One region of the Mesorhizobium sp. L103C105A0 genome, then DNA from elsewhere that is predicted to be linked to it. Evidence: predicted binding sites of a transcription regulator. Region 1 holds the regulator's gene; each other region holds the start of a gene.
The links. The regulator LexA, encoded in region 1, represses DNA repair genes until DNA is damaged. The targets are predictions, from matches to a motif close to TGTTCNNNNTGTGTTCNG.
Positions count from the first base shown of each region.

Region 2: a site for LexA is predicted at 1,580-1,597, ahead of dnaE (DNA polymerase III subunit alpha). Genes of this name have one in related genera too.
Region 3: a site for LexA is predicted at 1,235-1,252, ahead of X727_RS146445 (YifB family Mg chelatase-like AAA ATPase). Genes of this name have one in related genera too.
Region 4: a site for LexA is predicted at 1,254-1,271, ahead of parE (DNA topoisomerase IV subunit B). Genes of this name have one in related genera too.

Region 1 covers NZ_AYXF01000003.1:111,247-114,368, reverse strand. Annotated here, with positions in the region: gene X727_RS153580 (ComEC/Rec2 family competence protein) at 1-1,260, shown strand, start outside; gene lexA (transcriptional repressor LexA) at 1,254-2,036, opposite strand; gene X727_RS153590 (GntR family transcriptional regulator) at 2,242-3,006, opposite strand.
Region 2 covers NZ_AYXF01000002.1:141,461-144,582, reverse strand. Annotated here, with positions in the region: gene X727_RS158940 (acetyl/propionyl/methylcrotonyl-CoA carboxylase subunit alpha) at 1-1,463, shown strand, start outside; gene dnaE (DNA polymerase III subunit alpha) at 1,724-3,122, shown strand, end outside.
Region 3 covers NZ_AYXF01000006.1:196,338-199,459, reverse strand. Annotated here, with positions in the region: gene X727_RS0134185 (glycosyltransferase family 4 protein) at 34-1,098, shown strand; gene X727_RS146445 (YifB family Mg chelatase-like AAA ATPase) at 1,347-2,879, shown strand; gene X727_RS146450 (malate synthase G) at 3,085-3,122, opposite strand, start outside.
Region 4 covers NZ_AYXF01000002.1:165,249-168,370, forward strand. Annotated here, with positions in the region: gene X727_RS158845 (type II and III secretion system protein family protein) at 1-58, opposite strand, end outside; gene cpaB (Flp pilus assembly protein CpaB) at 179-1,084, opposite strand; gene parE (DNA topoisomerase IV subunit B) at 1,342-3,122, shown strand, end outside.

The sequences.
Region 1 (3,122 bases):
GCCGAGCGCAGCTTCATCATGCTGGCGGTCATGCTTGTCGCCGTGCTGTTTGATCGCGCCGCACTCACCATGCGCAATCTGGCGATCTCCGCCATCGCCGTCATCCTGGTGTCGCCGCACGAGGTGGTCGGTCCCAGCTTCCAGATGTCGTTTGCCGCCACCGCCGCCCTTGTCGGCGCCTATGCCGGCTGGGCCGATTACCGCGCCGACAAGGTGAGAACGCCGCCGGCAAAGCGCTCCTTCGTCGGCTTCCTGTCGCGAAAGTTCGCGCTGGCCATGGGCGGCCTCGCCATGACCTCGATCATCGCCGGCAGTGCAACCTTGCTGTTCGCCATCTGGCATTTTCAGCGTGTGTCGCCGCTCAGCCTGATCGCCAATCTGGCCGTGATGCCGATTGTTTCGTTGATCGTCATGCCCTTTGCCGTGCTCAGCGCACTGGCGATGCCGTTCGGCGCCGACGGGCCGTTCCTCTATGTGATGGGCAAGGGTCTGATGGCGATGATCGCTATATCGGCCTGGATTTCCGAGCGCTCGCCGGTCGACGCCGTCGGGCTGATCTCCATCCGCTCGGTGCTGTTGGTGGCGGTCGCCCTCGTCATCGCCACCATGGCCACCACCTGGCTCAGGTTGGCGGCCGTGCCTTTCGCGCTGGCCGGCCTGTTGACGGTGCCGCAGGTGCTTACGCCCGACGTGCTCATATCCGAGGATGCGCATCTGGTGGCCATGCCGATCGGTGGCGGCGAACTCGCCCTCAACCGCGAACGCTCCAACGAATTCACCACGGACAATTGGAAACGGGCGCTGCGGGCCGAAACCATTATCCCACCTGAGATTTTCGAGGCAACAGATACGCGGTTCGATCTCGATCCGCTCGATCTGCCGCCCGGCTCGCCCTTCTATTGCACCGGCGATCTCTGTATCGCCCGGCACCCTTCCGGAGCCATTGTAGCGCTTGCGAAAGACCGCAAGACGGCGCGGCCGGCCTGTGCCTTCGCGAGCCTGATCGTCATCGATGACGCCACCGCCTACAATCCGTGCCGCGACCCGCTGGTGCTGGTCGTGACTAAGAAACAGCTGGCCCGCGACGGCAGCGCCGCCGTCTTCTTCGATCCGCAATCGGCAGCGGCAGCGCCAACCATCCGCTTCGCCGTCGACAAGCCGTATCGCCCCTGGCACGAGCAACGCCGCTTCTCCCGCGAAGCGCGCGGCCTGCCGCCTTACAACCAGCGTGAAAAGTACAAACCCAAGCCGGCTCAGTAGCGCCGGATCAATCCGACAAGCTTGCCCTGCACCTTCACCCTGTCCGGTCCAAAAATGCGGGTCTCGTAGGCCGGGTTGGCGGCTTCCAGGGCGATCGAGGCGCCCTTGCGGCGGAAGCGTTTCAGGGTCGCTTCCTCATCGTCGACCAACGCCACCACGATCTCGCCGGGGCTGGCTGTGTCGGCATTGCGGATGATGACCGTGTCGCCATCGAAAATGCCGGCCTCGATCATCGAATCGCCCTTAACCTCGAGCGCGTAGTGTTCGCCGCCCATGATCATGTCGGGCGGCACCGAGATCGAATGGGTCTGATGCTGGATGGCGTCGATCGGCACGCCGGCGGCGATGCGTCCCATAACCGGGATTGAAATCGCGGAAACGGCATCGTCATTGCCGGCCGACATCGAACGCGACGGCGAGCCCGGCTTGATCTGGCGGCCGAGACCGCCTTGGCCCATCGCGCCTTGTCCCTGGCCGCCTTGCCCTTGGCCGGTTTGACCAAGACTGCCCTGAATGACGCTCGGCGAAAACTTCCTCGCCGCATTGAGGCCTGGTGCGATCGAGTCGGGTAGCCGCAGCACTTCCAGCGCGCGCGCCCGGTTCGGCAGCCGGCGAATGAAACCGCGCTCCTCAAGCGCTGTGATCAGTCGGTGGATGCCGGACTTGGAGGCGAGGTCGAGCGCTTCCTTCATCTCGTCGAAGGACGGCGGGATTCCGCTCTCCTTCAGGCGTTCATGGATGAACATCAGAAGCTCATGTTGTTTGCGCGTCAGCATCGCGGCCCCCAAGGGTTCTGAAACCAGAATCGGAAAAAACAAACCCAGAACAAACACTATCTGTTCCAGTTGTGTTCCGCAACCTTTTAAAGTTTAATGAATGTGTTGACGTTTTGTTCAGCGTAACGTTCGGCGCTGCGAGCGCCGCCTGCGCCCAGTTGCCAGCAACGGGGTGAAACGAAGACAAAGTGCCCTGCGTCGTCGGTTACGATCGCCGCTTCCCTTTCGGACGGGGCTGCGCAGCATCCGCGCCGGGTTCGCTCTGGGCATAGACCTGCAGCGTGGAGCCGATGTGAGCGGTCATCAGAGTTTTCGCACGTTCGACGTCGCGATCGAGGGCCGCTTCCATCAGGGCGGTATGGTGTTCGATCGCCACGGCGTCGCGCAGGGCCGCCACGGCCTTCCGGTGCCCATCCGTGCGGCCGGCGGCGGCGCGCAGCGTGGGGGCCAGACCCAGAAAGCGGTGATGGCGATGCAATTGGTCGGAAATCGTTGCATTGAAGCGCAGCAGCCAGCTGGATGTCGCGGCACTGAGCAGCGCCGCATGGAAGGCATCGTGTTTTTCGTACCACGCGTCGACCGCATCATCCGATGGATCGTCGAGAACAGACCCGCACCGTGAGAGACGATAGTGGGCGGCAACGACCGCGTCTTCCCACTCACGGTCGCCTTTCTCGATCGATTCCACCAGCAGGGGCAGTTCGACCACCAGCCGCGCACGCGCCAGATCCTCGAGCTCCGCCCGAGAGACGGGAGCGACCGCAAACCCGCGGTTGCTGATGGCGGTCACAAGCCGTTCCGCCTCCAGCCGCGACAGCGCTTCGCGCAACGGCGTCCAGCCGATGCCGTAGGTGTTGCGCAACGTGCTCAGCTTCAACGGCGCGGCAGGCGCCAGCCGGGTCGCAAGAATATCGCGCCTGAGCAGGCGATAGGCCACTTCCGTCTTCGAGGTCTGCTCGTCATCCAGCATCGTGATCCATCAGTCATAAACGCTCGGCGGATCATTATATATCAAAGCCTTTCAATGGGTGAATTATATATAATGTTTGACAGTTCAAGGGCGACCACTCAAGATCGCCGGCATGT
Region 2 (3,122 bases), on a different contig from region 1:
CGCGCTCGGAGGCGAAAAGCTCGTTCGGCGACGACCGCGTCTTCATCGAAAAGTTCGTCGTCGATCCGCGTCATATCGAAATCCAGGTGCTGGCCGACGCGCATGGCACCGCCCTCTATCTCGGCGAGCGCGAATGCTCGATCCAGCGTCGGAACCAGAAGGTGGCGGAAGAGGCGCCGTCGCCATTCCTCGATGCCAGGACGCGCAAGGCGATGGGCGAGCAGGCCGTGGCGCTGGCCAAGGCGGTCGACTACCAGAGCGCCGGCACCGTCGAGTTCATCGTCGATGCTGAAAAGAACTTCTATTTCCTTGAAATGAATACACGATTGCAGGTCGAGCATCCGGTGACGGAGCTTGTTACCGGCATCGACCTGGTCGAGCAGATGATCCGTGTCGCCGCCGGCGAGAAGCTGGCGATCGAGCAGAGCGACGTCAAGCTGAACGGCTGGGCGGTGGAAAGCCGGATCTATGCCGAGGACCCCTATCGCAATTTCCTGCCCTCGATCGGCCGTTTGACGCGCTACCGGCCGCCGGAGGAGGGCACGTTCGGCGACATCTTCATCCGCAACGACACCGGCGTCACCGAAGGCTCCGAGATTTCGATGTTCTATGACCCGATGGTGGCAAAGCTCTGCACCTGGGCGCCGACGCGGCTGGCGGCAATCGACGCCATGTCGGAAGCGCTGGACAGTTTCGTCGTCGACGGCATCGAGCACAACATCCCCTTCCTGGCGGCGCTGATGCAGCATCCGCGCTGGCGCGAGGGGCGGATATCGACGGGCTTCATCGCCGAGGAATATCCTGACGGCTTCGCGTCGATCGTGCCCAATGGCGATGAAAAGGCAGTGCTGGCGGCGATCGCCACCGCGGTCGAGCTTCTGCGCCGCGACCGGCTCGACCGGCTGGGCGGGCGGCTGGCGCCGCATTCGGGCGCACTCAAGCGCGATTGGGTGGTGAAGCTCGGCGACGACTATCTCCAGGCTTCGATCATCGAGGGCATGATCTCCATTCCGATGGAAATCGATCTGTCGGTCGATGGCGGCAAAGCGCTGACGGTGGCGTCCGACTGGCGGCCGGGCGACCTCATCTGGCGCGGCACTGTCGGTGCCCGCAAGGTCACGGCGCAGATCAGGCCGGCGCCGAACGGCCTGCGCATTGCCTGGAAAGGCATGTCGGTGAGGGCACGCGCCATGCTGCCGCGCACGGCGGAGCTGGAAAGGCTGATGCCGGAGAAGGTGGCGCCGGACACGTCCAAGATGCTGCTTTGCCCGATGCCGGGCCTGGTCGTGTCGATCGCGGTTGCCGAGGGGCAGGAGGTCAAGGCCGGCGAGACGCTGGCCGTGGTCGAGGCGATGAAGATGGAAAACGTGCTGCGCGCCGACCGCGATCTTGTCGTGTCGAAGCTCAACGCCAAGCCGGGTGACAGCCTGGCTGTCGATGCGGTGATCATGGAGTTCGCCTAGAGATTGTTTGGAAATTCTACTCCGGCGGCCATCTGAAGGTGGTTTCTGCGCTTCCCGTGCTCACGGACCAATGGCCGCTGCGCTCCGGTTCTCGAAACCACCATCATATGACTCGCCAGAGCGAATTTCGAACAATCTCTGAGCCGTGCGGCTGGGTACGGAAGCCTGTGGTCGGTGGTCAATTGTGCTGGACTGGCATCGCCCGGTCCGGGACAATACATCTCCATCGACTCAAAGCCCTTCGAGCAATTTGAAACATCATGGCGGATGACAAACTTCCACGCGATCCCCTGAGGCGCGAAGCAGCGCTCGCTGCTGCGCGCCCGGAGGCGCCGGCGCGGCCGTTCATCCATCTGCGCGTGCATTCAGCGTATTCGCTGCTCGAGGGCGCCTTGCAGGTCGCCGCTGTCGTCGCCCATGCCGTCAAGGACGAGTGCCCGGCAATCGCCGTCACCGACACCAACAATCTGTTCGGCGCGCTGGAATTTGCCCAGAAAGCGGTGAAAGAGGGCATCCAGCCGATCATCGGCTGCCAGATCGATCTCGCCTTTTCAGGCGAGACCAGTGACGCACAGCGCGACCGCCGCCGCCACGGGCCGGAGATGAACGCCGTGGTGCTGCTCGCCGCCACCGAGGTTGGCTATAGCAACCTGGTCAGGCTGGTCAGCCAGGTCTATCTGGAGACGCCGCCGGGCGAGCCCGTGCATCTGACGTCAGCAATGCTGGAAGGCCATAGCGATGGCCTGATCTGCCTCAGCGGCGGGCCGCGCGGCCCGATCGGCCGGGCGCTGAAGGAGGATCGCCGAGATCTTGCCGAGACGCGGCTTTTGGCACTCAAGGCGCTGTTCGGCGACCGGCTCTATGTCGAACTGGACCGTGTTTCCGGTTATGACCGCGCTATCGAGAAATCATCGGTCGACCTTGCCTATATCCATGATCTGCCGCTGGTCGCCACCAATGAGGCGTTCTTCGCCGCCCGCGACGACTATGAAGCGCATGACGCGCTGATCGCCATTGCCGAAGGGTCCGTCGTTGCCGCCGACAACCGCCGCCGCCTGACATCGGACAATTTCCTGCGCAGCCAGGCCGATATGGCGCGGCTGTTCGCCGACCTGCCGGAAGCGATCGACAACACCGTCGAGATCGCGCTGCGCTGTTCCTATTATCCCAAGACCCGCAATCCGATCCTGCCACGCTTTACCGGCGGCGATGTCGCCGACAATGAGGTGGCGCTGAAAGCGGAGGCCGATGAACTGCGCCGGCAGGCCCATGAAGGTCTCGACGCCCGGCTGGCGGCGCATGGACCCACCGCCGGCTACACGGTCGAACAATACCGCGAGCGGCTCGATTTCGAGCTCTCCATCATCGAGAAGATGAAATTTCCCGGTTACTTCCTGATCGTGGCCGACTTCATCAAATGGGCGAAGGCGCAAGGCATTCCGGTCGGGCCGGGCCGTGGTTCGGGCGCCGGATCGCTGGTCGCTTACTCCACCACCATCACCGATATCGATCCGCTGCGCTTCTCGCTGCTGTTCGAGCGCTTCCTCAATCCGGACCGCGTGTCGATGCCCGACTTCGACATCGACTTCTGCCAGGATCGGCGCGAAGAGGTCATCCGCTACGTCCAGCAGAAATATGGCCGCGACCAGGTGGGACAAA
Region 3 (3,122 bases), on a different contig from region 1:
CGCCCTCCTACCAAATTCGAGATTGTCAGAGCCATGCTGCGTCATGGCCACAACCTCAGAAAAGGGCACCCTTCCGCGAAGTCGCAACCTGCTCTTCAGGCCAGTTTGCTGTCGGACGATCCGTTCATATCCTATTCGGGAATGTCCGGTACGCCGCTCGGATTAGCAAGTCATATGCCTTTCCGTCCACGCAGCCACCGCGCCTGGTTTCTCATCTCGCCAACCTGGTCCATCGAAAACAGTGCTAGCGTCAAAACCATCCGGACCTATGCCGTTCTGCATAGACTCAAGAACCCCCGTCACTCGCTAATCTTCCTTTCCAACACTCAGCCAGAGGCTGATCTGTTGAACCAGTCCGGCGAGGCCGCCGTCCTGCACAACAAGACGTCAACAACCTCCGAACACATATTCAGGCCTCTCGATGACGTCCCTGTAGAATTTGATGCAATCTACAATGCGCAGCTGGCTCCGTGGAAGCGCCATGACTTGTCGCTTGGCATCCAGCGTTGCGCATTTGTCTTCTATCGAGATTCAAGCGGATCCTCCACGACGGAGTCGGAAAGAGCGCGAATAAATCGGCATAGGGAGCTCGCGCCGCATCACGTCTTTATCAACGAGTTTGACGGCACCGGCAAGCCTGTCCGATTGGCACCGGCTCAGGTGAACACGCATCTAAATCGTGCAGCCGTGGGAATCTGTCTCTCTCACCTGGAAGGACCAATGTTCGCAAGCACGGAATATCTTCTCGCGGGGCTTCCAGTGGTCACGACGCCGAACCATGGCGGCCGAGACCTTTATCTGGATGACGACTATTCGCTTACAGTTCCACCCGATCCTCGATCCATCGCGGAGGCTGTCTTAGCGCTGAAGGAGCGACGAATTCCCCGGGATTACATTCGTTCGCAAACTTTGAAACGAATCGAACGAGACCGCGGGCGGTTCATAGACCTTGTAAACGAGATTTTTCTGGAGAGCGGCTCTTCGCGCCGGATCGCCCTGCCTTGGCCTTTCAGATATCCTGTCATGGAGTGGCTTCCACCGCAGGTCGCGATCGATCGATCGCTTTCAGGTTCGGTCGATGCCTTCATCACCGTTTAGAAGCAACACCCTCAGATTGCCGAAGGGCCTAGTCGCCTTGTTAACGCGGTCGAGGAGGCGGAGCAGCCGTTCCATTTTGCTCAACCATCTTCCGTTTTTGCAACCGGCACAGCGCGCTGCAACCACCACGAATGCATGTTCCTGTAATGTTCTTGTCTTGGCCTGAAATCTATGGTTGTCTTGTCCTGACGTCGCTCGCGGTCTGAACCACAAGGCCGAGGCGAGCCGATATCCGGGGGCAGAGCAAGATGGTGGCGCGGGTTCGCACGGTTGCTTTCCAGGGCATCGAGGCCGTACCGGTCGATGTCCAGGTGATGATCGCGCCGGGCAAGGTCGGCATGCAGATCGTCGGGCTGGCCGACAAGGCGGTGGCCGAAAGCCGCGAGCGCGTGCAGGCGGCACTGCATGCGTCGGGGCTGTCGATGCCGTCGAAGAAGGTGACGGTCAACCTCGCTCCGGCCGATCTGCCCAAGGAAGGCAGCCATTACGATCTGCCGATCGCGCTCGGCCTGATGGCCGCCCTTGGCGCCATTCCGGGCGACATGCTGGCCTCCTATGTCGTGCTCGGAGAATTGTCGCTCGACGGCACCATTGCCACGGTCGCCGGTGCGCTGCCGGCGGCGATCGGCGCCAATGCCGAGGGAAAAGGCCTGATCTGCCCGTTCGGCTGCGGGCCGGAAGCGGCCTGGGCGGGCAAGGATTTCGACATATTGGCGCCGCGCAGCCTGATTGCCATCGCCAATCATTTTCGCGGCACGCAGGTGCTGTCGCGGCCCGAGCCCGGCATCCATGTCTCGGCCCGCGACCTGCCCGACCTTTCAGACATCAAGGGCCAGGAAAGCGCCAAGCGGGCGCTGGAAGTGGCGGCGGCCGGCGGCCACAATCTGTTGATGGTCGGGCCTCCCGGCTCGGGAAAATCGATGCTGGCGCAGAGGCTGCCTTCAATTCTGCCGCCACTGGCGCCCAAGGAACTTCTTGAAGTCTCGATGATCGCCTCGGTGGCCGGCGAGCTCGGCGAAGGCAAGCTCACCGACCGGCGGCCGTTCCGCGCCCCGCACCATTCGGCTTCGATGGCGGCAATGGTCGGCGGCGGCATCAGGGCGCGGCCGGGCGAAGTATCGCTTGCCCATAACGGCGTCCTGTTCCTCGACGAGTTTCCCGAATTCACGCCGCAGACCTTGGATGCGCTGCGCCAGCCACTGGAGACCGGCGACTGCATGATCGCGCGCGCCAACCACCGCGTCACCTATCCAGCGCGCATCCAGCTGGTGGCGGCGATGAACCCGTGCCGTTGCGGCATGGCCGGCGAGCCCGGCTATCGCTGCCTGCGCGGTGAGCGCTGCCGCACCGACTACCAGGCGCGCATTTCCGGCCCGCTGCTCGACCGCATCGATCTCAGGATCGAGGTACCGGCGGTCTCGGCCGCCGACCTGATCCGGCCCGACCGAGCGGAGAAAAGTGCCGCCGTTGCCCAGCGCGTGGCGCGCGCCCGCACCATCCAGCGCGAACGTTTCGAGCGGCTGGGCGTTACCAGCGCCACCACCAACGCCCATTGCTCGCCTTCTGTTATCGAGGACATCGCGATGCCGGATGCCGCCGGCCTGTCGCTGCTGAAAGACGCCAACGAGAAACTCGGCTTTTCCGCGCGCGCCTATCACCGCGTGCTCAAAGTGGCGCGCACACTGGCTGACCTCGACGCCAGCGAAACCGTCGGCCGAATTCACCTGGCCGAGGCGATTTCCTACCGCATGATGTCGGAGCGGGTAGCGCAGGCGGCGTAACGCTCCTCCTTGAGGGGAAGGTGGCCCCGAAGCGGCAGGGTGGGGGTCGCCGAAGAATGGTCGATCTTTTTGGAGCCGAGCCGAGAAGGGGCCTCTGCAATGACATTGCTTGTAGTGTCGTCCGAAGGGAGTCGCCGCACTTCACGCAGGACCCCACCCGGCCCTTCGGGCCACCCTCCCCTCGAGGGGGAGGGAAACGCAGGCGCTAATTCGCCCGCTCTTTCGCCTTCAGCTCCAGCCTCC
Region 4 (3,122 bases), on a different contig from region 1:
TCGACGAGACATGGACGATATCGTTGTCGGCCTTGGCTGGCGCACTGAGGCCGAGCATTGCGGCCGCGGCCAGGCAAGCCCCCACCGCAAGCGCCCGCATTGGGCGCAGCCCTTTCGTAGTTCGAAATGCATGAAGTCCCGACATCTGTCCCGTCCCTCGCCCGGTCCCCACCGGCAGTTATTGCTGGTCCCGCGCAGGAACCTGGTATTCTTCGACCTGCGTGCCGCGCGTCACGATGATCGTCTTGAATTTCGGCTTCTCAGGCTCCTTGGTCGCGGCAGTGAACAGCGCGCCGGCAGCGGCCTGGACGCCGGAGGCGACCGATCCGCCGAAGGACGAGATGGTGGTGACGCCGTCCTTGGCGGCCCCTCCGTCTGCGGCCGAGCGGAGCGACAGCGACAAGGTGCCGACGGTGCGGGCAAGCGCCACTTTCTGCGCGCCTTCGGTCGTCACCTCGATGGTGACGGAATTGGCGATCTGCGGTGTGGTCTGGCGCTCGTCGGCGCCCTGCCCCACGGTCAGCACCTTGGCGTCGGAGACGACGATCTCGGAGGTAACGGTCGATCCGGCAGCGCCCTGCGCGTTCTTGGCCACTTCCTGGATTTCGCCCGCATCGCGTGTCAGCACCACGTCGACCCGGTCGCCCGGCATGACGAAGCCGCCGACACCGGCGATCTCGTCGGTGCGGATTGTCACCGCCCGCATGCCGGGCGTCATCATGTTGGATAGCGTCGCGCGGCCGTTCGGCCCCGACAATTTGCTGATCAGCACCGGCTCGTTGATCTCGATCGGCGACAATACCACGCGGCTGCCTTCGGCGAGCAATGCATTGACTGTGGTGAACGCGCCCTGCGGCACCGAATCCTCGGACCATGGGATTTCGCTGAGCTGCGCCCGGTCAAGCTCCATGCCGTAACGCAACGGCGCGTTGGCCACCACGATGGTCTTGAAGACGATCTTGGGGACGGCGGGCGCCGGGATCGACGCCGTTTTCTCTTCGGCATCGGCCTTGGCCTGGCTTTTCACCCAGAAATCCGCGGCAAAGATTGAAATCGCGCCGAAGACGGCAGCGATGCCAATCATCGTTATGGCCTTGCCCCTCACAACCAACCCCTGACATTCGTGGTCTTTTGTTTTGTTGAGGCGACGCTAGGCCGCTTTGTTAAAGATTCAGGAATCGCGCCCGCTCCGCAGGGACCTATTTCCGCCAGCTTGGTTATCGAAAGGTTTTAGGATAAGAAGGGTTTAATCCCCGAACGTAACAGGAACTTCCGTCGCTTGGCGCCGAAAAGCGTGGCAGTATCGACGGGTGATTCGCGGCACCGGATTCTATGGCAGGCATGGACGACAACAACGATCTTTTCGGCAATCTGGAAAAGCAGCCCCAACCGGCTCGGACACCGGAGCGCCCGGCCGACCCGCTGGTGCAGGCCACGAAGCGTCCTGCCGCGACCAAGGACGGCAGCGAGGGCTATAGCGCCGCCGACATCGAGGTGCTGGAGGGGCTGGAGCCGGTGCGGCGCCGTCCCGGCATGTATATTGGCGGCACCGACGACAAGGCGATGCACCATCTGTTTGCCGAGGTCATCGATAATTCGATGGACGAGGCGGTCGCCGGCCATGCCACCTTCATCGATGTCGAGCTGTCGGCCGACGGGTTTCTGACCGTTACCGACAATGGCCGCGGCATTCCGGTCGATCCGCATCCGAAATTCAAGAAGCCGGCGCTCGAAGTCATCATGACGACGCTGCATTCGGGCGGCAAGTTCGATAGCAAGGTCTATGAGACCTCCGGCGGTCTGCACGGTGTCGGCGTCTCGGTCGTAAATGCGCTGTCGGACCATCTCGAAGTCGAAGTCGCGCGCGGTCGCCAGCTTTACCGCCAAAGGTTCTCGCGCGGCGTTCCGGTGAGCGGGCTGGAGCAGCTCGGCGAAGTGCACAACCGGCGCGGCACCAAAATCCGCTTCCATCCCGACGAGCAGATTTTCGGCAAGGGCGCCGCCTTCGAGCCGGCGCGGCTCTATCGCATGACCCGCTCGAAAGCCTATCTGTTCGGCGGCGTCGAGATCCGCTGGAGCTGCGACCCATCGCTGATCAAGGAAAAGGACCAGACGCCCGCCAAGGCGGAGTTCCATTTCCCCGGCGGCTTGAAGGACTATCTCAAGGCATCGCTTGGCGACGACTTCCAGGTGACCCGCGAGATCTTCGCCGGCAAGAGCGAAAAACAGGGCGGCCACGGCTCGCTGGAATGGGCGGTGACCTGGTTCGGCGGTGACGGCTTCGTCAACTCCTACTGCAACACCATCCCGACCGGCGAAGGCGGCACGCATGAGGCCGGCTTTCGCAATGTGCTGACGCGCGGGCTTCGGGCCTATGCCGACTTGGTCGGCAACAAGCGCGCCTCGATCGTCACCTCCGAAGACGTTATGATCTCGGCGGCCGGCATGCTGTCGGTTTTCATCCGCGAGCCGGAATTCGTCGGCCAGACCAAGGACAGGCTGGCAACGATCGAAGCCATTCGCATTGTCGAGACCGCCATCCGCGATCCCTTCGACCACTGGCTGGCCGACAATCCGCAGGAAGCCTCCAAGCTGCTGGAATGGGTGATTGCGCGCGCCGACGAGCGGGTGCGCCGGCGCCAGGAAAAGGAAGTGTCGCGCAAGAGCGCGGTGCGCAAGCTGCGCCTTCCCGGCAAGCTCGCCGACTGCACGCAGAACGCCGCCGCGGGCGCCGAACTGTTCATCGTCGAAGGCGACTCGGCCGGCGGCTCGGCCAAGCAGGCGCGCGACCGTGCGAGCCAGGCGGTGCTGCCGCTGCGCGGAAAAATCCTCAACGTCGCCAGCGCCGGCAACGACAAGCTCGCCGCCAACCAGCAGATATCGGACCTGATTCAGGCGCTCGGTTGCGGCACGCGCTCGAAATACCGCGACGAGGATTTGCGCTACGACCGCGTGATCATCATGACCGACGCCGACGTCGACGGCGCTCACATAGCCTCGCTGCTGATCACCTTCTTCTACCAGGAAATGCCGAACCTGGTGAATGGCGGCCATCTCTATCTGGCGGTGCCGCCGCTCTATTCGATCCGGCAAGGCGGCAAGGTTGCCTATGCCAGGGACGA